Regions from separate parts of the Variovorax sp. PAMC28562 genome, predicted to be linked through region 2. Evidence: predicted binding sites of a transcription regulator. Region 2 holds the regulator's gene; the other holds the start of a gene.

Region 1 (12,149 bases), 2.3 Mb from region 2:
CCGTCGATTTTTCAGCGTGCGTCGCGCTCTGCGTGCGGAGGTAGTAGGTCGTCTTCAGGCCACGCAACCATGCGAGTTTGTACGTGTCGTCGAGCTTCTTGCCCGATGCACCGGCCATGTAGATGTTGAGCGACTGCGCCTGGTCGATCCACTTCTGGCGCCTCGAGGCGGCTTCGACCAGCCACGTCGTTTCGACTTCGAAGGCGGTGGCGTAGAGCGCCTTGATGTCTTGCGGCACGCGATCGATCGGACGCAGCGAGCCATCGAAGTGCTTCAGGTCCATGACCATCACGTCGTCCCACAAACCGAGACGCTTCAGGTCGCGCACCAGATAGTGATTGATGACGGTGAACTCGCCCGACAGGTTCGATTTGACCGACAGGTTGCCGAAGCAAGGCTCGATCGATGCGTCGACGCCGATGATGTTCGAGATGGTCGCGGTCGGAGCGATGGCCGTGCAGTTCGAATTGCGCATGCCGTCGGTCTTGATTTTCTGACGCAACGCGTCCCAGTCGAGCGTGGTGGAGCGGTCGACTTCGACGTAGCCGCCACGTGCTTTTTCGAGCAGGTCGAGCGTGTCGATGGGCAGCACGCCCTTGTCCCACAGCGAGCCCTTGTAGCTCGAGTACTTGCCGCGCTCCTTGGCGAGATCGGTCGATGCCCAGTACGCGTGGTAGCAGATGGCCTCCATCGACACGTCTGCAAATTCGACGGCTTCTTGCGAAGCGTACGGAATCCGCAGCTCGTACAGCGCATCCTGGAAGCCCATTACGCCCAGGCCGACCGGACGATGGCGCAAATTGGAGTCACGCGCCTTCTTGACGGCGTAGTAGTTGATGTCGATCACGTTGTCGAGCATGCGCATCGCGGTCGAGATCGTGCGCTTCAGCTTCTCATGGTCGACCTTGCCGTCTTTCAGATGCTGCAGCAGGTTCACCGAACCCAGATTGCAGACAGCGGTCTCGGTGTCGCTGGTGTTGAGCGTGATCTCCGTGCAGAGGTTCGACGAGTGCACGACGCCCGCGTGCTGCTGCGGCGAGCGCACGTTGCACGCGTCCTTGAAGGTGATCCACGGGTGTCCGGTTTCGAACAGCATCGTGAGCATCTTTCTCCACAGGTCGGCGGCCGGCAGCGTGCGGCTCGGCTTGATGTCGCCGCGAGCCGCCCGTTCTTCGTAAGCGACGTAGGCGCGCTCGAAGTCGGCACCGAAGAGGTCGTGCAGGTCGGGCACGTTGTTGGGCGAGAACAGCGTCCAGGTGCCCTTCTCCATCACGCGGCGCATGAACAGGTCGGGGATCCAGTTGGCCGTGTTCATGTCGTGCGTGCGGCGGCGATCGTCGCCGGTGTTCTTGCGCAGTTCCAGGAACTCCTCGATGTCGAGGTGCCAGGTTTCGAGGTAAGTGCAGACCGCGCCCTTGCGCTTGCCGCCCTGATTCACCGCGACGGCGGTGTCGTTGACCACCTTCAGGAAAGGCACGACGCCTTGCGATTCGCCATTGGTGCCCTTGATGTGGCTGCCGAGTGCGCGAACGCGGGTCCAGTCGTTGCCCAGGCCGCCGGCGAACTTCGACAGCAGCGCGTTTTCCTTGATGGATTCGTAGATGCCGTCGAGGTCGTCGGGCACTGTCGTCAGATAGCAGCTCGACAGTTGCGAGCGCAGCGTGCCGGCGTTGAACAGCGTCGGCGTGCTCGACATGAAGTCGAAAGACGACAGCACTTCGTAGAACTCGATAGCGCGCGCTTCGCGGTCGATTTCGCCGAGCGACAGACCCATCGCAACGCGCATGAAGAACGCCTGGGGCAGTTCGATGCGGTCTTTGCGGATGTGCAGGAAGTAGCGGTCGTACAGCGTTTGCAGGCCGAGGTAGTCGAACTGCAGGTCGCGCTCAGCCTTGAGCGCGGCGCCCAGGCGGGGCAAGTCGTACTGCAGCAGCTTCTCGTCGAGCAGTTCGTTGTCGACGCCCTTCTTGATGAACTGCGGAAAGTAGTCGACGTAGGCTTGCGAGCGCTCGACCGGCATCACTTCGCGGCCGAGAATTTCCTTGAAGATCGTGTGCAGCAGCAGGCGCGCGGTGGCGAACGTGTAGTCCGGATCTTTTTCGATCAGCGTGCGGGCTGCCAGGATCGATGCTTTGTAGACCTCGTCGAGCGGCACGCCGTCGTAGAGGTTCCGCATCGTCTCGGCCTGGATCGGTGCCGCAGTGATGCTGTCGCCCAGACCTTCGCAGGCGGACTCGATCAGGCCCTTGAGTTCATTCAGGTCGAGCGCGACACGCTCGCCGCGGTCGAGCACATGGATGACCGGCGCGACCGGGGCGTCTTGCGCACCTTGCTTGGCGCGCTCTTGCGTGCGGCGTTCGCGGTACAGCACATAGGCACGCGCGATTTCATGGTGACCGCCGCGCATCAGGCCGAGTTCGACCGAATCCTGCACGTCTTCGATGTGGAAGGTGCCGCCGCCCGGACGCGAGCGCACCATGGCGCGGACGACCGCTTGCGTAAGGCCGTCGACGGTTTCGCGCACGCTGGCAGACGCCGCGCCTTGCGTGCCGTGCACGGCGAGAAAGGCCTTCATCATCGCGATGGCGATCTTGTTCGGTTCGAACGGGACCACCGCGCCGTTACGGCGAATGATCTGGTAGTGCGCGAGCGCATTGCCGGCGGGCGATCCGGCGGTGTCGCGAGCGCTGCTGGTGGCGTTGGGGCTGCCGTTGGTAGATAGCGCGTTGCGCGATGCGGACGGTGTGTTCTGGGCTGTTTGCATTCGGTCCTCGGTTGGCAATTCTTGTTGGAGACGCGGACATCGGTGGTCGGCGTTCGATTCCGGAGCCATTCAGGCATTTGTTCCAGACGGCACACTATATCTAGGGTCTGAGGGGCCTACAACCACTAGATGTAGTGTTTTCGACGAACTTCAATGTTTGTGAAAAACTGCACATCTTGTCGCTTTGCGGTGTGCGTGGCGTCGTAGATGCCGGGCATGCGGCGTGGTTGCTACCCTACGTTATTCCAACCCAGCAGCCATGCGGTTTTCGGCCGCTTTTGCACCTGCGAACCGCATGGTTGCTGCGATGCGAAAGAGCGCCGCGCGCCATGTTTGCAGTGCGATATCAAGGTCCGATGGCGACCTCGGGAAACATATCTTTTTTCCAACCCGTTGCGTCGCGCAGACGCCGCCATGCGAAGCCTGGCCCCGGGTCTTGTTTGCGTCCGGGTGCAATGTGCTCATGGCCGGCGACGAAGGCGATCGGGTAGTGCTGTGCGATGGCGGGGCAGAGGCCGGCAAGCGCCTCGTATTGCGCGTCTTCGAAGAGCGCACCTTCGAGCCCTTCGAGCTCGATGCCGATCGAATCGTCGTTGCAGTTGGTGCGGCCGCGCCATGCCGATGGACCTGCGTGCCAGGCACGATCGTCGCAACTGACGAACTGCCAGAGTTCGCCGTCGCGCCGCACATAAAAATGCGACGACACCTCGACGCCGCGGATGCTCTTGAAGTACGGGTGTGCGTCCCAGTCGAGGCGATTGGTGAAGAGCTGCTGCACCTCGTCGCCGCCGTATTGCGCAGGTGGCAGGCTGATCGAATGCAGCACGATCAGATCGATCTGCGCGCCGGCAGGGCGTGGGCCGAAGTTCGGCGAATGCAGTTGCCTGGCAAAGCGGTACCAGCCTGTGTTCCACATCGCTGCGCCGTTCGCAATTCCATCCCCCGCACCATCCACGCGAACCCCCTTATTCATCGGTGGCGACGCCATGTCCATCGTCGCCGTTCGGTGTCGCAATGCCGAGACGTGCAATGCGATAGCGGATCTGCCGCAAGCTCAAGCCGAGTCGCGCCGCCGCTGCGGTGCGATTGAATCCGCTTTCATGCAGCGCGCGCACGAGGATCTCGCGCTCCTGTTGATCGAGATAGGTCTGCAGGTCGGACGGCACCGCGGGCGGAGGCGCCTTCGCTTCCTGCGGCATTGGTGTCGCGCTGTTCGAGCCGATGGGGGCGTCGTGCAGATCAGCGGTGCTCGCCACGCGCGCACCACCTGCTGCATCGTTCGCCACATCGGCCGTGTCCGAAGCCGCAGAACTCGTCATCGAAGCCAGGCTCGCCAGTCCGGAATCAGACCCCATCAGATCCAGATGCAGCTCATCGCCATCGTTCAACGCGACGGCGCGGTGCAACAGGTTTTCAAGCTCGCGCACGTTGCCGTTCAGCGGATGCAGCGCGAGCCGGCGCAGCACGTCGGCCGACAGCGTCGGCACCGGCATGCCGGCTTCGTGCGCGATGCGTTCGAGCAGAGCGGTGCACAGCGCCGGCAGATCTTCGCGCCGCTCGCGCAGCGCAGGCACCGCGATCTCGATTACGTTGAGCCGATAGAAAAGGTCTTGCCTAAATCGGCTCGCCAGCACCTCGGCGTGCAGATCCTTGTGCGTCGCGCTGACGATGCGCACATCGACCGCGTCTTCCTGCGTCGAGCCGATCGGCCGCACGTTGCGCTCCTGAATGGCACGCAGCAACTTCGACTGCATGGCGATCGGCAGGTCGCCGATCTCGTCCAGAAACAAGGTGCCGCCACGCGCCGCCTGAAAGTAGCCGTCGCGGTCTTGCGAGGAGCCGGTGTACGAGCCCTTGCGCGCGCCGAAGAACTCCGCCTCCAGCAGGTTCTCCGGAATGGCGCCGCAATTGACCGCGACGAACGGGCCGTCGCTGCGCTGGCTGCAAGCATGCACGGCGCGCGCGACCAGTTCCTTGCCGGTGCCCGACTCGCCGCGCACCAGCACCGGCGCCATGCCGCGCGCGACCTTGGCTATGCGCGACTTGACGATCCGCATCGGTTCCGAATCCCCGACCAGCCGGGCCAACGCGGCCAACCCGCTCGCAGCCACGACCGCCGATTTGCCTGCACCCGTATCGATACTGGCTGCCGTTCGCACCACCTTCACCGGCGACGCATGTTGCTGGACGGCAGAGGCCACGACGGCTCGAAATTGCTTCAGATCGACCGGCTTGGTGAGGTAGTCGAAGGCGCCGGCTTTCAAGGCCTCGACGGCGTTTTCGGCGGAGCCGTAGGCCGTCATGACGACGCATCGCTCGCTGCGCTGGTCGTTCTGGATGCGCTGCAGGATTTCCATCCCGAGCCCATCGGGCAACCGCATGTCGGTGATCACCGCATCGAAGCGCACGGCCGCCAGATGCTGCATCGCCTCGGCTACGCTGCCGGCCGCGTCGACCTTGTAGCCCTCGCGCAGCAGCGTCAGTTCGTAGAGCGTGCGCAGGTCGGGTTCGTCGTCGACCACGAGGATGTGCGCGGGTTGCGCGCTTTGCGCATGCAACGCGGACGCCGTCGACGATGGGGTGGGATTGCTCACCCGCCTATTGTGTCAGCCGCGTTTCGGCCGGTGCAAACGAAACGAAGAAATCGTTGCCTTCAGGCCCGTTCGCGGCAAGCGCGCGACGCTCGTAGCCGATGGTCGCGCCGTGCCGCTCGCACAACTCGCGGCAAATAAAGAGCCCGAGACCGCTGGACCGACTCTCCGATGAAAAGAAGGGTTCGAACAGATGTCGCTGCACTGCCGTCTCCAGCGGTGCGCCGTCGCTCCACACTTGCAGATGCGCCCGGTCGCGGCCATCGGCCAGCGTGCTGACCTGGATCGAGCCATCGCGCTCGCCGGCGTAACGCGCAGCGTTGTCGAGCAGGTTCACCAGGATGCGCCGGAGGTGTTCGACATCGAAGCGCACGTCGCGGCCGCCTGTTGCCAGCATCACCAGCACGCCATTGCGCTTCGACTGGCGCACCCACTCTTCAGTGAGCATGCGCACCGTGGTGTCGAGTTCGACCATGTCGCCGAGCGGTTCGATGCGTTGCTGGCGCGCGCGTGCGACATCGAGCACGTCGTCGACGATGCGTGCGAGGCGCTGCGCGTTGTGCTGCACCATGCTGGTCAACTTGCGGTGCGCGGGGTCGACCAAGTCTTCGGCCAGCAGTCCGCTGGCTTGCGTGATGGCTGCCAGCGGATTGCGGATTTCGTGAGCGACGGCAGCCGACATACGGCCCATCGCGGCCAGCTTTTCGGTGCGGATGCGGGCTTCGAGTTCGCGCAGGTCTTGCAGGAACATCACGCACAGGCTGTCGAAGCCGCGCTCGCTGGGCGGCGTCAGGCGTGTGCGCACGCGCACCTCGCGCGGCGCGCCTTGTACTTGCGCTACCGGTACCTCGTGCGATTGCGGAGCGCGCCGCAAAAATGTCTGAGCTGCCAGTGCCGCCAGCGGTTGCCATGCCGGATGGGTGTCGAGCGGAAAGGGCAGCGCCATGCCAGCCAGCCCTTGCCCAAGGATCTCGTCGGCCGCCGGATTGGCCGCATGCACGCGGCCGAAGCTGTCGATCACCAGCACGCCTTCGGTCAGCGTTTCGATGACCAGATCGTTGACCTGCGCGTGCATTTGCGCCGAACTGCGATTGCGCACCGCCAGTGCCTCTTCGCGCGCCAGCCGGCGCGACAGTTCGTGCGCCAGCAGCGCCACCACGAACAGGCCGGTGCCGGTGAGCGCCGCCTGCACGAAGCGGGTCGACGAATCGGATGGTTGCTGCAACCAGTTCCAGGCCGCGTCTGCCAGCAGGAGCAAGGTCACTGCGGCGGTGGTCCCGAGGCCGACCGATACCGTGCCCAGCACCGCACCCAGCAACACGGGCAGCGCGAACAGCGGTGTGTAGTTGATGCTGCCAATCTGCAGCAACTGCAGCAGCGTGAAGGTCGCGAGATCGATGCCGACGGTCGCGAACCAGGTCGGGCCCATCCCGCGAATCGGCGGCTGGAATCGGGCGTAGCGTGAGCCCAGTAGCGTTGCAACGAGGTACGCGATCGATACCGCGATGGCGGCGCGATGCACCGGCTGGCCGATCGTCAGCGTGATGACCTGCAGCACCAACAGCACGGCCGCGACGAAGTAGCGTGCGGTCATGAAGCCACGCCACAAGCGCAGCAACGCAGAGCTTTCTCGCGTGGCAATTTCGAGGCCGCCCCAGTCAGTTCCCGGTTCGCCGCGGGACCAGAGGAGGGGTGCCATGTCGCTCAACGCGCGCTTTCGGCGGCCCGTCGGTGCGCGACGCTGCAATAGACGCCGTCGGGACCGGCGATGGCGTCCGTGGCAGGCAGGTGCAGCCCGCACTGCGCGCAGCGGAGCATGGCCTGCGGCGCGCCGACGGCCGGCGGCGCTTTCGGTGGGACAGGCCGGGCCTTGCGCGCGGCCTCGCGTTCTTCTTCGCGCTGGCCCTTCCGAAAGAGCCAGATCGCGATGAACAGAACGATAAAAACCAGCAGGTACTTCATGGCGCGCGTCCCAAAACCACTTCGAGCACGAATCGCGAACCTACATAGGCCAGCACCAGCAATGCCGCGCCCGCATAGAGCACCCGACGTGCCTTGCGCCCGCGCCAGCCGAAGCGCGCGCGGCCCGTCAACAGCACGGCGAAACAGAACCAAGCCAAGATGGAGAACACCGTTTTGTGGTCCCACTTCCAGGCACGGCCGTACAAGGTTTCGCTGAAGAGCAAGCCGGCCAGCAGCGTCGCCGAGAGCAGTACGAAGCCCGCGGTAACGAAGCGGAAGGTCAGTCGTTCCAGCGTGAGCAAAGGCACGCCGGCTTGTGCATCGGCGGCCAGCCGAATCTGTTTTTCTGCGCGGCTGATGAGCCATGCGTGCACGACCGCGGCGCCGAACAGTCCATACGACGCGATGCCGAGCGCCAGATGCAATGGGAGCCACGGCGAAGCGGAAACGTGGAGTGGCACGCCGGGGAACAGCACAGCCAGCAAGACAGCGCCGGCACCGAGCACCGCCAGCACCCGGCGCACCGTGAGCTGCGGATACATGCGGCTCTCGATGGCGTAAACCGTCAACACGAGCCAGGCGGTGACGGAAATGGCGGGCGCGAACCCGAAGAGCGGGATGCCGCCGACCAGGCTCCATGCCAATGTGAGCCCGTGCAACAGCCAAGCCAGGCCGAGCAACCAGCGCGTGCCCTGTCGCCCGAGCCGCGATGCGCCGGCGGCGGTCACGGCATAGGCTGCGGCAGCGGCGATGCCCAGTGCCACGCCGAGCGGGGAGGGGCTCGCTAAAATCATGGGCTGAGTTTAGCTGCGCCCCTGCAGCGGCTCGCGCTTCACGGCATCTCCAAGGCATCCCCTCATGGCCACCGCCCTCACAGAAAAATTCTCCCGCCTCGTCAAGCAGATGAGCGGGCAGGCCCGCATCACCGAAGCCAACGTGCAGGACATGCTGCGCGAAGTGCGGATGGCGTTGCTCGAAGCCGACGTCGCGTTGCCGGTGGTGCGTGACTTCGTCGCCCGCGTCAAAGAGAAAGCGCTCGGCCAGGAAGTACTGGGCTCGCTCAAGCCGGGGCAGGCGCTGGTCGGCATCGTCAACCGCGAGCTCACCGCGACCATTGGCCAGGGCGTGTCGGACATCAACCTGGTGGCGCAACCGCCAGCGGTGATCCTGATGGCCGGCCTGCAGGGCGCGGGCAAGACCACCACCGTCGCCAAGCTGGCCAAGCACCTGATCGAAAAGCGCAAGAAGAAAGTGCTGACCGTGTCGGGCGACGTGTACCGGCCGGCCGCCATCGAGCAGCTCAAGATGGTCACCGCCCAGGCTGGCGCCGAATGGTTTCCAAGCACGCCCGACCAGAAGCCGCTCGACATCGCGCGTGCCGCGCTCGACCACGCCAAGCGTCATTTCTTCGATGTGCTGCTGGTCGACACGGCGGGCCGCCTGGCCATCGACGAAGCCCTGATGGCCGAGATCAAGGAACTGCACGCCGCGCTGAATCCGATCGAAACGTTGTTCGTCGTCGACGCTATGCAGGGGCAGGACGCGATCAACACGGCCAAGGCCTTCAAGGACGCGTTGCCGCTGACCGGCATCATCCTGACCAAGACCGACGGCGATTCGCGCGGTGGCGCGGCGCTGTCTGTGCGGCAAGTGACTGGCGTGCCTATCAAGTTCGCCGGCACCAGCGAGAAGATCGATGGGCTCGAGGTGTTCGACGCCGAGCGTTACGCCGGCCGCATTCTCGGCATGGGCGACATCGTGGCGCTGGTCGAGCAGGTGACTGCCGGTGTCGACGTCGCGGCGGCGCAAAAGCTGGCGGCCAAGGTCAAGAGCGGCGCCGGTTTCGACCTCGACGACTTTTTGAGCCAACTGCAGCAGATGAAGCAGATGGGTGGCCTGTCGAGCATCATGGACAAGCTGCCGCAGCAGATGGCCGCCAAGGCGACCGAAGCCGACATGACGCGTGCCGAGCGCGACATCCGCCGCAAGGAAGGCATCATCCAAAGCATGACGCCGCTGGAACGCCGCAAGCCGGAATTGTTGAAAGCCACGCGCAAGCGCCGCATCGCGGCTGGCGCCGGGGTTCAGGTGCAGGAAGTGAACCGCCTGCTCAACGAGTTCGAGCAGATGCAGACCATGATGAAGAAGATGAAGGGCGGCGGCCTCATGAAGATGATGAAGAAGATGGGCGGCATGAAAGGCATGCCAGGGATGGGCGGACCCGGCGGTGGCGGCGGCATGCCGCGCTTCTGAGCACGGTCGAAAAATCGCCGCAGTGCCATAAGACAGGCAACAAAAAAGCCCGCATCGAGCGGGCTTTTTTGCGGGTACGCGACGAACGCGCCATGCAAGGGTCTTAGACCCCAGCCAGCGCCGGACGGGCCAAGCGCACCGCGTGCATCCAGGCACGGCGCAGAACGGCCGGCGAACGTGACTCTTCCGGGATCAGCAGCCAGCCGCGTTCGCGGAGCGAGGTACCGAGTGCGATCTGGCTGGTCAACACGGTGAGCGGGATCGCGAGCAGCAGCGGCAGGCCGACCGGCATCAGCCAGATCAATGCGCTCGGGTCGATCATCGCGATACCGACTGCCAGGGCAGCGATCACCAGCGTCATTGGCGCGAGTTGCGAAGCAGCGGTCTTCCACGGCACGGCATTGGCTTCACGCGGGGGTGACTTCCAGTCGAGCTTGATGCCGGTGAGGGCCACGACGACGAAGAGCGAATGGGCCAGCATGCGCACCGGAGCTTGCACGATCGCGAGGGCACTCTCGAGCACAGTGCTCTTCAGCAGGCCCCGAACGCCACCGTACTGACGTTGCTCACCGCGCATCAGCACAGCGGTGATGCCCAGGATGCGGGGCAGGAACAAGAGACACAGCGTCCACACCCACAGGCCAACGAGTTCGGAAGGCAGCACGTTCCAGGTTGCGACCAGGCTGGAGCCCGAGAGCCAAAGAGCCGTACCCAACGTCAGGAAAGCCAGCCACAGGGGCGCTGAGGCATACGCCATCGTGCCGGTCACGAACATCGCGCGGTGCACCGAGTGGATGCCGGGCTCGGCCATCAGACGGGCGTTTTGCAGGTTGCCCTGGCACCAGCGGCGATCGCGTTGCAGTTCTGCCAGCAGATCTGGCGGTTGTTGTTCATAGCTACCGACCAGGTCGGCGACGAGCCACACGTTGTAGCCGGCACGGCGCATCAGCGCAGCTTCGACGAAGTCGTGCGACATGATGCCGCCGGACATCCCGCCGGTACCCTTGATCGGGGCCAGCGCGCAATGCTTCATGAAAGGCTCGACGCGGATGATGGCGTTGTGGCCCCAGTAGTGCGATTCGCCCAGTTGCCAGAACTGCATGCCCAGCGTGAACAGGCGGCCCGTCACGCGGGAAGCGAATTGTTGAGCGCGGGCATGGAGCGTGACGTGGCCGATGGCCTGCGTCGCGGTCTGGATGATGCCGGCGGTCGGGTTGGCTTCCATCAGCTTGACCATGGAGGTCAGGCAGTCGCCGCTCATCACGGAGTCGGCGTCGAGCACCACCATGTAGCGATAGTCCTTGCCCCAGCGACGGCAGAAGTCGGCGACGTTGCCGGCCTTGCGGTGTGTGCGGCGGGTGCGCAGGCGGTAGTACACCTCCACTTGAGGCTGGTTCGGGCTGGTGGCGAGTGCGGCGCGGAGGTCTTCCCAGGCGGCGCGCTCGGCGGCGGCGGTTTCAGGCGAGTAGCTGTCCGACAGCACGAACACGTCGAACTGCTTCGCATGGCCGGTGGCCGCAACCGATTCGCAAGTGGCGCGCAGGCCAGCGAACACCGTCGACACGTCTTCGTTGCAGATCGGCATGATGATTGCCGTGCGGGCTTCGGGGTTCATCGAATGACCCGCCACTTGCTTGACCGACAAGGAATGCTTGTCGCCCTTGACGGAAACGTAGAAGCCCATGAGCGCGGTCACGAAACCGGTCACGACCCAGCCGGACAGCAAGCCATACAGGCCGATCTGGCCGTACTCGAGCCAGACGTTGTCGTAGTCGGGCTGGATCCGGGCAAACAGCGTTGAAGCGATCACCGTGCTGATCAGCGTCAGCAGCATGAACGCCAGGCGCCGTTGCTTGGCCGCACGCTGCCAGGGTTGCGTCAATTCTGCTTGCTTGTGTTCTTCCGCAGCTTTGCCGACGTCACCAGCGCCGAGCTTGACCAGCGCAGCGGTGCCGAGGCTGTTCCAGAAGCCGCGCCAGGGGCGAGGCGTCATGGAGCCGCGGTTAACCGGCGGTGCAGTCACTGCGTTGGGATGGCGCTCTTCGCGCAGGTCGCTGCGTTGCGTCGCCACCACTTGGGCAGCATCAGCAGCATGCAGAACGTTGCTGTCGGCCAGCACGCGCAATTGGGAGAAATCGTTCGGCTTCATGGATACCTCAAGAGCGTTGCTTGTCGAGGGAAGCGATGTCGCCAATTGCCGGAAAGCGTTTGAATACGCAATCCGGCGCGACACCGTGAGCGGCACTGAAAGCGCCGAGTTGCTGGCTCGCGGCACGGGGCCGTGAGAGGGAAAACTGTGTTTGACGGACGGCGTCGCGCTGCTGGCGCAGTGCGAAAGAGGGACTGTTTTGTGCTGTCATGCATCTACAAGGGCAAACCCTGTGCCAACATGGAAAATTCGTTGTGCACCAACGACTTGCGGGAGATGAGAGCTCTTTTTGGGTTGTTCAAGCCTGCCGCATGCTCGAAAACCCTCGTTTTTGTCGCCGAATCCCGACAGGCCGGCAGACCTGCTAAAAAATCCCCAACAAAATCAACGCTTAAGCCACGTCGCTAGTTTGCGACAGGATCGCCGGGCG
Region 2 (12,149 bases):
GCACGAACGCGAGCTTGGGCTCGGTCTTGATCTCCCGCTTAGACGCCAGATTGCTCAGAAATGGGACATTGAGCACCAGGTCACGCAGCGTGTGCGTGCGCTTGACCGTCTCGTCGTTGAAGTCGACGGAGCCGCCGGAGATCGCGATGTTGTAGATCGCAAAGCGCGGCGGGTCGCTCTTGGGCGCTGCAGGGGCGGCAGCGAGTTTGGCAAGAATGTCGTCGATGTCGTATTTGCCATCGGCCCGATGGGTCAGCTTGACGACCGGCGACTCGACGCGGACGGCGTCGATCACCGGTGCCAACCTCAAGACTGACTGGAGTTCCGCGTCAGCGTACAGCCGAGCCACGTGGAACTGCGGCTGGCTACCGTCAGCGGTGGCGATGCTCACATCGTCGACTGTCAGTTCCAGCGTCCACGGCCTGAAATCTATTTTTCCGACAGTTACTTTTCGACCCAGCTTCTCGCTGGCGATCTTTTGAATCTGGCTTTTTGCAATCGGCGGGACCGCCAACCAGGCGACGAGCCAAAGGCCGAGCAGCGATGCCAAAGCGACGATCCCGCGTCGCACCCACTTATTTCGTATTAGCGATGCAGCATTCATTTGAAGTGAGTGTGCCGCAAAGGCTTTGTCGTTCCCATTGCCATTCCAGAAGCAAGAAAGCCCGGTGACAGGACATGGTGTCTTGCTACCGGGCTCGATGGCGGGCACGAGGCTCATGCCATCTTTTCGCTCGACCGGAAGTTCAATCGTTCCGACCAAGCTGGCGGCAAGAGATTGCCACCAAGAGTGCCTCTATCGCTGGACCGCCGAATTGTTCTTTGGTCGCTGGACTTTGGCGATGCCAAAATTAACTGGCTTATGCAGATTAGGCCTTGCCCCCAGTCAATGCAAGTCGCATTTTCAATTTCTTGCAAAGCGCTATTAGCAGCAATACTTTGGATTTACTTAGCACGTTTTGTTAGACCGATTTTAGAATAACATACCTAGGCGTTATTCTTGACCGTGTATTTAGCCACTCCTAGAATCCGCTTCTCCCGTGATGCCAAGCGCCCGGGCCTCCATGAAATCCGCCGCCGAACTTCTCGGCTTGATCAGGCGCCCGCGCTCCCTCCTCCTCGCGCGGGCCTGATTTGTACCAATCCAGCGATTTCGCCTTTTGTACCGGTTCTCCGCTCCTCGGGGTGAACCGCCAACGGGCGCCGCACAGAAAGGAAGAGCGATGAAACTGGCATTCGAAGCCACAGCCCAAGGATTCAGGACATTCGTGTCCGACGTGGCCGACGGTTTTTTCGAGATGACCCACAACGGCTTTGCGTTGGTAGGACTGGCCATAGTGTTTGCGGCCATAGCCCTGGTAGCGCGGCCCGACTTGCGTGAACAAGGCGAAGAGCAGCTCATGAGCTGGCTCCAGTCGCGCAAGCCCGTGCCCGCCGTGCCTGAAGTCCTCGTGAGCGATCTCGATCCCACCGCGATCGAGCGCACGACGGCGACCAGTCCGCTCGACTTGCCCAAGCAACAAGCCGCAGTGGCTTACTGGCTCAGCAAGAAATACCGCGTTGCGGCAGAGCCCTTGAGCGCACTCGTCGCCGAGGCCTATGACCTCGGCAAGCGAAGCAAGCTCGATCCGACTTTGATCCTTGCAATCATGGCAGTCGAATCCAGCTTCAACCCGTTTGCGCAAAGCCAGGTTGGCGCGCAAGGGCTGATGCAGGTCATGACGCGGGTGCACGGGGATAAGTACGAGAGCGCCGGCGGCACGCTGACGGCGTTCGATCCGGTGACCAACATGCGTGTTGGCGTCAAGGTGCTGCAGGAATGCATCGCTCGCGCCGGTTCGCTCGAAGGCGGCTTGCGCTATTACGTGGGCGCGGCCAACCTGGAAGACGACGGCGGCTACGCTGGCAAAGTAATGGCCGAGCACGGACGGCTGCGTCAGGTCGCCGACGGGCGCTCACCACCGACAACGACCGCACCCACACCAGCGTTGCGTGCGCAAGCGACACCAGCCCCGGCTCCCTTGGCAAAACCGGCTGAAGCTGCCGCAGACAAGTTAGCCTTGTTGGGCGATTTGTAGGCGATGCGGCGCTCCTGGGCGCCGAATCTTTCATCGTCGGCTACACTCGCGCGGTACGCGACTGGCGATAGGCGCACCCCGCTCCCGGGTTTCGCGCTGACGTGGAATACCACTGGGAAGCGTACCGCCTGCGGCCTTCAGCAGGTGTTCAGCCGTTCGCCTGGGCAGCCCTTGTTTGGTTGAAGAACAAGGACATCGTCTTCAAAGGACTGCCATGTATCCGCGCAATATTCTGGTCGAACAGACCGATCCTGAAATCTGGGCTGCTATCCAGGCCGAGAACGCTCGCCAGGAACAGCACATCGAGCTGATCGCGAGCGAAAACTACGCCTCGCCTGCCGTCATGCAGGCGCAAGGCTCACAGCTCACCAACAAGTACGCTGAAGGCTATCCTGGCAAGCGCTATTACGGCGGCTGCGAGTTCGTCGACATCGCCGAACAATTGGCCATCGACCGTATCAAGCAGATTTTTGGCGCCGACGCTGCCAATGTTCAGCCGCATTGCGGCGCCTCTGCCAACGAAGCCGTGATGCTGGCCTTTTTGAAGCCCGGCGACACCATCATGGGCATGAGTCTGGCCGAAGGCGGCCACCTGACGCACGGCATGCCGCTCAACATCAGCGGCAAGTGGTTCAACGTGGTGAGCTATGGGCTCGACGCCAAGGAAGAAATCGACTACGACGCCATGGAGCGCAAAGCGCGTGAGCATCTGCCCAAGCTCATCATCGCCGGCGCCTCGGCGTATTCACTGCGCATCGATTTCGAGCGTTTCGCCAAGGTGGCGAAAGACATCGGTGCGATCTTCATGGTCGACATCGCGCACTACGCCGGTCTGGTCGCGGCGGGCGTGTACCCCAACCCGGTCCCCTTCGCGGATGTCGTTACCTCGACGACGCACAAGAGCCTGCGCGGCCCGCGCGGCGGCATCATCCTGATGAAGTCGCAGCATGAAAAAGCCATCAACAGCGCGATCTTTCCTGGCTTGCAAGGCGGTCCACTGATGCACGTGATCGCAGCCAAGGCCGTCGCCTTCAAGGAAGCCATGACGCCTGAGTTCAAGGCTTACCAGCAGCAGGTCGTGAAAAATGCGCAGATCGTCGCCGACACGCTGACCGAACGCGGCTTGCGCATCGTGAGCGGCCGCACCGAAAGCCACGTGATGCTGGTCGACCTGCGCGCCAAGGGGATCACCGGCAAGGAAGCCGAAGCGGTACTCGGCAGCGCGCATATGACGATCAACAAGAACGCCATTCCCAACGACCCTGAAAAGCCGATGGTGACCAGCGGCGTTCGCATCGGCACGCCGGCCATGACGACGCGCGGCTTCAAGGACGAAGAAGCGCGCCAGACAGCCCATCTGATCGCCGACGTGCTCGAGAACCCACGCGATGAAGCGAACATCGACGCGGTACGCGTCAGGGTACATGCGTTGACCAGCCGCTTCCCGGTCTACAGCTGAACACGGGCACGGTGACCGCATGAAATGTCCTTTTTGCGGTCACCTCGAAACGCAGGTCGTCGAGACCCGTGTTTCAGAAGACGCGGATTTTGTGCGCAGGCGCCGTCAGTGCGCCGACTGCGACAAGCGCTTCACCACCTACGAGCGGCCGGAGGTCAACTTTCCTGCGGTCGTCAAGAAAGATGGCAGCCGTGCCGACTTCGATTCGCGCAAGGTTCGTGCGTCGATGGTGTTGGCGCTGCGCAAGCGACCAGTGAGCATCGAACAAATCGACAGCGCCCTCATGCGCATCGAGCAAAAGCTGCTGTCCAGTGGGTTGCGGGAAATCGACTCGGCCAAGGTCGGCGAACTGGTCATGCGCGAACTCAAGCGGCTCGACAAGGTTGCTTATGTCCGCTTCGCGTCGGTGTATCGGAGCTTCGAAGACGTGGATGAATTCAGGCAGTTGCTGCGCGACATTTAGTATCCGATCGACGTTACCAAACGTCGTTTTCTTCTGCCAACTTCGTCAATTCGAGTTTGCAAAGATTCTAAAAGGTCGCATCTGCATCGAAACAGCCCGATCGTCCATCTAGATCGACCGGCGAGGCATTTTTGCCTCCTTCTTTCGTGTAACGGCCCGTAGCATCCGGGCCCTATGCGACGCACATCCGTACTCCCTGCCCATTCGTCAAAGCCGATTCACCTCGTCTCTGGCTTCACGGCCATCGAGTTGATGGTTGTCGTGTCGATCGTCGGAATACTGGCCGCGCTCGCCGCGCCGAGCTTCCGTAGCGTCGTCGAAAACTACCGCGTCCGACGCGCTACCGAAGACCTCGTCTCCACCATCTATCTGGCGCGCGCGGAAGGCATCAAACGCGGTGGCGGCGTCGTGCTTCGCAAGGCTGGCGCAGCGAATTGCAGCGGCTCGACTCAAATCGAGCAGTGGGATTGCGGCTGGTTCGTCTTTGTGGACTCGAACGGCAACAAGCTCATCGACCCGGGCGAAGAAACGATTCAAACCGCGCCTGCGGCGACGGGCGTCTCCATCACCTTCACTTTGCACAACGCGCTGGCGTCTGTCGACCGCTGGGGACAGTTCAGCGGTGCCGGCGCGTTCGGCTTTGTCGTGCGACCCTCCGGCAACACATCGGCTGCCAGTACAACGGCTCTGTGCATGAGCAGCGGCGGTCGTTTGGCAACACGCAAAGGGGTGGCCTCATGCCAGGCCTGAAACGACAAAGCGGCGTCTCGCTCATCGAATCGCTGGTCGCGACGACGATTCTGGCGATCGGCAGCCTTGGCCTGCTCACCGTCCAGATCCGCACCTTGGCCGAAACGCAGACCAGCGTGCACCGGGCGCAGGCCGTTCGCGCCATCGAGGATCTGGCAGAGCGCATCAAGGCCAACCCGGACGGCTTCGGCCAGCTCCGCACTGGCGCATACGCAAGCCCATGGGACGCGACGCCCATCGTTGCGTCGGATGCCTGCGATGTCAACGCATGCAGCCCGGCTGAGCTGGCCCGATCGGACATCGCCCAGTGGCGAAAGACGATCGCCCGCACCTTGCCGCTGGGACAAGCGAACGTGTTCACCGATGAATCGGTTGCCGCTGCCGACCGACGCCAGCTGGGTGTGATGGTGGGTTGGCGCGCGAACGAGCGGACGGGCGATGGCGTCTCGCCGTTCGATCTGAAAGTAGATGACGCAGGTGTCGCTTGTCCCGAGGGACTTATCTGCCATCTCGTCTATGTGCAGCCCTGAATTTTCATCCGCCCGCGGTCGCGGGGCTCAAAGCGGCGCCTCCCTGATCGAGTTGCTCGTCGGTTTGACGCTCGGCCTGATGGTCGTCGCGGCCGCGATCGGCACATTGATCGTCTCAAGAACTGCATCAGGCACGGTCGGCGATCTGAGCCAATTGCAGCAGCAAGGCTCCTACGCGCTGCGTGTCATGGGCATTCAGATTCGTCAGGCCGGGTCGGTCGCGCCCATCAAGGATTCGGTCAACTCGCTCTACAGCTTCAAGGACACCTTCATCGGGTTCGGTGGGAATTCAAGCGTGGTGACTGGTGCCGATGGCGCCGGGGACAGCGCCGACACCGTATCGACCAGCAACGAGCCGCTCGATGGCAACCCCGACACACGTCCGCGCGATTGTCTCGGCGAGAAGGCAAACGGTGCCCGCATCGACAGCACGTTTTGGGTCGACGGCGAAGCGCACGAACTCAAGTGCAAAAGCGGCGCCAAGAACCAGGCCCTGATCGGCAACGTCGCCGACTTTCAGGTTTGGTATCGCATCCTTTCCGCGGCCAGCACCACGCAACGCATGACCGCGAAACAAGTCGATGCCGCCGGGCTCTGGCGCTCCGTTAAATCGATCGAAATATGTCTCGACTTGCAAGGCGATGAGGCTGGGCAACCCGGTGTCGGCAGCTACGCCAACTGCCAAGGCGTGGAGTCGCCGAGGAACGGGCGTCTGCATCTGGTCTTTCGCAATGTCTTCGACTTGCGGACGCAGGGCAGCTGATGGGCACGCCACGCTTGCGCCAGCAGGGCATCGCACTGTTTGTCGTGATGGTGGTGTTGCTGCTGTCGATGCTGCTGGTGCTTTGGTCATCGCGTACAGCCCTGTTCAACGAACTGCTTACGGGTACCGACAGCGACTATCAGCGTGCGCTTGAAGCTGCTCAGTCCATGGTGCGCGATGCCGAGTTCGATATTCAAGGGCAAAAGCCCGACGGGTCTGCGTGCAGTGGCTCCTTTTGCCGGTCTCCCGTCATCGATCCGAGCCAAGGTCAAGCCTTCTACCCTGAGAGTGCTAACGACTTTCAAGATCTGGACGCCGCGTTGGTCACGAAGACTCCCTCATGCGTTGCCGGCATCTGCACGGCGACCAACGTAGCCGCCGAATTCTGGACGACGGCGACGGCACTGAACGCCATGAAAGCCTCGGCAGCGACCTACGGCCGGTACACAGGCGCGCAGGCCGGCGAGGTCGGGAACCCATTGCTGAGGGCGAACGCCGGTGCTGGCGCCAAAGCCTGGTATTGGGTCGAAGTGCTGCCCTACGACACCGCCTCGGCGGTCACCGCCGGCCCGGCGCAGACCTTCGCGCCAGACAGCACGCGGCCCAACATCTATCGCATCACCGCTGTGGCACAGGGGCTCAAGCCGGGCACCCAGGCAGTTGTGCAGTCGGTCTTTGTCTGGAAAAAAGTCAGTTCGTGAGTCGGGGCGGACATTCGTGCCCGGGCGAGGAAATCAGGGGAGTCACCATGACAACGAATCCAATGCTCGCGCGGCCTGCGCTGAGCCTCGCCATCTTCGCCGTGCTCGCCACGGCGTTCGCCCTCTTCAGCGCGGACATCGAAGCCGCGCCACTGTCGTTGAGCATGGCGCCGGCCGGGACGGCGTACCGACAGCCTGCACCCAACGTCATCGTGTCGGTCGACGACTCGCGCAGCATGAATGTGTCGGGCATGGCGACCCTGCGCAGCGCACTGAAAGACACGTTCTCTGCCGCCAACGTGCCGGACGGTTCGATCCGCCTTGCATGGCAAGCGATGACCGGCTGCTACACGATCCCGGCCGGCGGCGACTGCAAGAACCAGAACGCGATGAGAGTGCTCGATGCAGCGCAGCGAGGCCGCTTCCAGCAGTGGGTCGACACATTGGCGCCTCAAGGCGCGACGCCCTCGCACCGCATGTTATTCAACGCCGGCCAATATCTGAAGTCGGCGCCAGGTGTCGACAGCCCCTGGGCCAGCGTCCCCGGAAGCACGCAACATCCGATGTTGAGCTGCCGCAAGTCTTACAACCTCTTCATGACCGACGGCGGCTGGAACGACACGACATCATGGGATGCAGCCGACAGCATCGCTGCGCGATCGATCGGCAACAGGGACGGGACGACCGGAACGTTAGGTGATGGAAAGACGGTGTACGACGTCGAAAGCGACAGCACGGCGATTTACCGCGACCGCTTCGGCACGAGCACGTTGCCGACGCTCTCCGACCTGGCCTTCCACTATTGGGCGACCGATCTTCAGCCGTCTCTCGCCAACGATGTCCCTGCGAAGCTCACCCACAAAGGCGACCAGACCTTCACCAGCGAGGGCGCGAGCAGAACGGTTCCGGAATTCTGGAACCCGCGCAACGATCCGGCGACCTGGCAGCACATGACGACCTACACGGTCGGTTTCAATGCAGCCGCCAACTGGAACGCCACCAGCGCCACGCCGAAGTTCGGCGCGGACACCTGGACCGGCGGCGATTACACGGCACTGATTGCCGGCCGCATCCACTGGACCGATGCCATAGACGGCGACGAAACCACGCGAATGCCAGAGCTCTGGCACATGGCGCTCAACGGCCGCGGCAAGTTCGTGCCGGCGCCGACCGCGAGTTCGCTCGCCGGGTCGTTCAAGGACATCCTCGATTCGATTGCCGCCGACAAGTCCTCGCCCATTAGTTCGGTGTCTGTCAGCGCCAGTTCCACGAGGCTCGATGCCGCAGTCTTCACCTCTTCCTACGACCCGGCCAGTTGGAGCGGCGCCATCACTGCGCACAAGCTGGCCGCCGGCACAGGTGTTGCGTCGGCTGAAGGACTCTGGGGGACGGTGCCGGCAACGGCGACAAGCACTGCCAAGCCGGTTTCGACTGCCACGTTGCTAGACCACGTCGCCTTCTCGCCGAGCGCCCGCGTGGTCATGTCCGCGAGGCGCCCGCCGGCGGCTGGCGACAGCCCCGCCGTCAACGGTATCTCGTTCGTCTGGAGCGCGCTTGCGACCGCACAGCAACGCGCGCTCGACACATCGAACGCCACGATCGACGGCCTGGGCAAGGAACGCCTCGCCTTCGTGCGCGGCTTTCGCGACGACGAGCAATCGAACGGCGGCAACTTTCGTAACCGGGATTCGCGTCATGGCGATGTCGTGAACTCCAAACCTTGGTACGTGGCCGGCAAGGCGGGCGCAGCCTACACGGCGTACGGTTATGCCGCATTCAGGGCAGCCAGCACGACGCGGCCATCGATGCTCTACGTCGGCGCCAACGACGGCATGCTGCACGGCTTTTCGGCCGCCGATGGCAAAGAGAAGATCGCTTACGTACCACTGGCAGCCTATGCCGGGCTGTCGCAGCTGACCCAGCCCGGCTACGCCCATCGCTACTTCGTCGACGGCTCACCTTTAGCCGGCGATCTCTACGTCGGCGGAAGTTGGAAGACCTATCTGGCCGGCTTCATGGGCGCGGGCGGCAAAGGCTACTTCGTACTCGACGTGACCGACCCTGGCGCGTTTGTCGCAGGCAATGCCGGAAACATCGTCGTACTGGACCAGACCGCATCCACCTCCACCTCCACCTCCACCATCGACGCGGACATCGGCCACATCTTCAGCGAACCCGTTCGCGAGCAAGGAGACACCGGAGTTACACGTCAAATCACTCAGCTCAACGACGGCCGCTGGGCATTGGTCACAGGCAACGGCTACAACAGCACGCGCGAAAACGCCGTGCTGATGATCCAGTACCTCGACGGCGCTCGCGAGTTGAGAAAGATCCATGCAACCACTGCAAGCGGGCTGACAGGCAACGGCCTTTCAGCCCCTCGGCTCGTCGATCTGAACGGCGACAGCGTGTCAGATGTGGCCTATGCGGGCGATCTTCACGGCAACCTCTGGAAGTTCGACCTCAGCGCCCACGCGCCATCTGATTGGAAGACCGCTTTCAACGGCGCGCCGCTCTACTCGGCGACTTCCGCAGCAGCCGGAGGCGTGCCTGGACGGCCGCAGCCCATCACCAGTGCGCCAGTGTGGTTGCCGCATCCGAAAGGCGGTGTGATGGTCGTCTTCGGCACCGGTGCCAATCTGACTGACGCCGACAGAACCGACACCTCAGTGCAAACGGTTTACGGCGTGTACGACAACACCGCGGTGACGCGCAGCGCCGGCAAGCTCACGCTGACTGCCAGCAGCGCCCTCACCGGCGGTCGCGGTGCGCTGGTTCAGCAGACCATCAGCTCCGCTGCCGCCACGGCCACGGCAACGGCGGTCGCCGGATCGGCATCCGGCCACACCATCCCGCTTTGGACGGTGTCGTCCAACCCTGTCGACTACGCCGGCTCGCCCGCCAAACGTGGCTGGTACCTGGAGCTGCCGCCGGGTGAACGAGTGCTCGGCAATCCAACGTGGTTCGACGGCCAACTGATCGACGTGGCGAGCACGCTGCCCGCGGCCGGTGAAGACATCACACGTGAAACCTGCTCCCCCAGCATCACAGGTGCACGGCACTTTCTGACGACGATCAACGCCATTAACGGCAGCGCGCCAAAGTCCGATATCTACGCCTATGCCGGCGCGGGCGGCGCAACAAGCGCGACGGGAGTTGCTTCGCGAAGCGAAACCGGCGTCCGGTCCAGCATCAGGGACAGCGCGACCAACACAGAAAAGGCCATCTGTGCGGCTGGTCAAATCTGCGCCGATCGCAAGTTGCTCGGCCGCACCGCACTGCGTCCCTCGTGGCGGCAAATTCAATGAGTGCGCGACAACGCACTAGGCATCGCGGCTTCAGTCTGGTCGAAGTACTGACCGTCGTCGCGGTCATTGGCATCCTCACCGCTGTCGCGCTGCCCAGTTACCAGGAATATGTACGCCGCGGTCATCGGGCCGAAGCGCGCGCCGGGCTGCTCCAAGCAGCACAGTGGATGGAACGCGTGGCGACGGCCAACGGCGTCTATCCCGCGACGACAGCCAAGAACGGTGCGGACGTGACGCCGTTGCCCTTGTCGCTGACGACCGTTCCCGGCAGGCGGTACGCCGTGTCGCTCAAGACAGCCACCGACTCCGCCTACACTCTGATCGCAGTGCCTTCGGACGCGCAGTCAGACGACAAATGCGGGACGTTCACGCTGGACCAGTCCAGTGTTCGCGGCATTACCTCGGCTGCGGCCACTGGCAGCGCCGACTTGATCGCCGACTGCTGGAATCGCTGACCGTCGTTCACTCTTCGGTTAGTGTGACGCGCTATGCACCCGTCACTCACTCGACACTGACCCAACGTTGACCGCCCCATCCGACCCCGCTGCCGTCCCTCTTGCCGCCACGTGCTTGGCAAACACGGCAGAGCCGATGCAACTCGCCCTGTCATCGGCACGCGCCGCGCAATGGGCCGTTCCGCCCAATCCCGCCGTCGGCTGCGTGATCGTGTCGCCGACCGGCGAGGTGATCGGCGTCGGTCGAACGCAGCGCACCGGCGGTCCGCATGCCGAAGTCATGGCTCTGCGCGACGCTGCCTCCAAAGGTCATGCTGTCCGGGGCGCCACCGCCTATGTGACGCTGGAGCCCTGCTCCCACCACGGCCGAACAGGCCCTTGCAGCGACGCGATCATCGCCGCCGGCATCGGCAAAGCCGTCACTTCGCTGGCCGACCCGAATCCGCTGGTGGCCGGACAGGGATTCGCCAAACTTCGCGCCGCCGGCATCGATGTCGAAGTCGGACCTGGCGCCGCAGAATCCCGTGAACTCAACATCGGTTTCTTCAGCCGAATGATCCGCAAATCACCGTGGGTTCGCCTCAAAGTCGCTGCGTCGCTCGACGGCAAGACGGCGCTGGAGAACGGCACCAGCCAATGGATCACCTCCCCGCCTGCGCGCACCGACGGTCACGCCTGGCGGGCACGCTCCGGCGCGATGCTGACGGGTGTGGGCACCGTGCTCGAGGACAACCCGCGTCTCGACGTACGGCTGGTCGACACAGAACGTCAACCTCCGCTGGTCGTGGTCGACAGCCATCTTCAGACGCCACCCGACGCTCATATTTTTGAAGCCGCACGTCAAGTGTGGATCTACGCTGCGGCCCGTGATGAAGCCAAGGCAGCGGCACTGGAAGCGCGCGGTGCCACCGTCACCTGCCTGCCGAACGCGCAGGGCAAAGTCGATCTCGCTGCCCTGCTGAAAGACCTCGCGATGCGCGAAATCAACGAACTGCACGTCGAGGCCGGCCACAAGCTCAACGGCTCGCTTATCCGAGAAGGCCTGGTCGACGAGTTCGTGGTCTATCTCGCGCCCAAGCTCATCGGCAGCGGCTTCGGTATGGCCAGCCACACCCATGCCGGCGGTTCACTGACGTCGCTGACGGGCGCATTGCCTCTGGAATTCCGCTCGGTGGAGTTGATTGGCCCCGACCTCCGGATCGTCGCGCGAGTGACCGGCAAAGACGCGTTCTAGCCTCCTTCCGGTGGCCCTTTTGGCGCCGTTCTTGCGCATCTGGCGAACGCAGGCCGCGCGTTCTGCGAAAATCCTTGAATGTTCACCGGAATCATCACCGGCGTGGGGCGCATCGCCGCAGTCCACGACCTCGGAAGCTCTTCATCCCACGGCAAGCGGCTCAGCATTGCGACGCCTCCAGGTTACCTGGACGACGTGGGCCTCGGCGACAGCATCGCGCTCAACGGCGCCTGCATGACCGTCACGTCGCTCGACGCGGCGCAACTGCAGTTCACCATCGATATTTCGGCCGAATCTCTCGACAAGACCGCCGGTCTTTCCGTGCCCGACGGCGCCGTCAACCTCGAAAAAGCCTTGCGGGCAACCGACCGGCTGGGCGGCCACATCGTCTCGGGCCACGTCGATGGC

What was found. Region 2 encodes NrdR, which represses ribonucleotide reductase genes. Its sites were predicted from a motif close to CACNANATNTNGTG; they were not measured.
Region 1: the regulator NrdR is predicted to act here: its motif matches at 2,888-2,901, upstream of H7F36_RS09225 (ribonucleoside-diphosphate reductase subunit alpha).

The regions. Positions count from the first base shown of each region.
Region 1 covers NZ_CP060296.1:1,936,430-1,948,578, forward strand. The annotation lists gene H7F36_RS09225 (ribonucleoside-diphosphate reductase subunit alpha) at 1-2,764, opposite strand, end outside; gene ampD (1,6-anhydro-N-acetylmuramyl-L-alanine amidase AmpD) at 3,111-3,737, opposite strand; gene H7F36_RS09235 (sigma-54-dependent transcriptional regulator) at 3,730-5,358, opposite strand; gene H7F36_RS09240 (sensor histidine kinase) at 5,363-7,054, opposite strand; gene H7F36_RS09245 (PP0621 family protein) at 7,060-7,317, opposite strand; gene H7F36_RS09250 (inner membrane protein YpjD) at 7,314-8,111, opposite strand; gene ffh (signal recognition particle protein) at 8,176-9,570, shown strand; gene mdoH (glucans biosynthesis glucosyltransferase MdoH) at 9,674-11,719, opposite strand; gene H7F36_RS09265 (sigma 54-interacting transcriptional regulator) at 12,124-12,149, opposite strand, start outside.
Region 2 covers NZ_CP060296.1:4,210,236-4,222,384, forward strand. The annotation lists gene H7F36_RS19715 (DUF748 domain-containing protein) at 1-604, opposite strand, end outside; gene H7F36_RS19720 (lytic transglycosylase domain-containing protein) at 1,224-2,078, shown strand; ZMP/ZTP riboswitch at 2,126-2,251, shown strand; gene glyA (serine hydroxymethyltransferase) at 2,293-3,537, shown strand; gene nrdR (transcriptional regulator NrdR) at 3,557-4,000, shown strand; gene H7F36_RS19735 (GspH/FimT family pseudopilin) at 4,175-4,750, shown strand; gene pilV (type IV pilus modification protein PilV) at 4,738-5,280, shown strand; gene H7F36_RS19745 (PilW family protein) at 5,333-6,043, shown strand; gene H7F36_RS19750 (pilus assembly protein) at 6,043-6,744, shown strand; gene H7F36_RS19755 (pilus assembly protein) at 6,792-10,052, shown strand; gene H7F36_RS19760 (type IV pilin protein) at 10,049-10,507, shown strand; gene ribD (bifunctional diaminohydroxyphosphoribosylaminopyrimidine deaminase/5-amino-6-(5-phosphoribosylamino)uracil reductase RibD) at 10,644-11,741, shown strand; gene H7F36_RS19770 (riboflavin synthase) at 11,820-12,149, shown strand, end outside.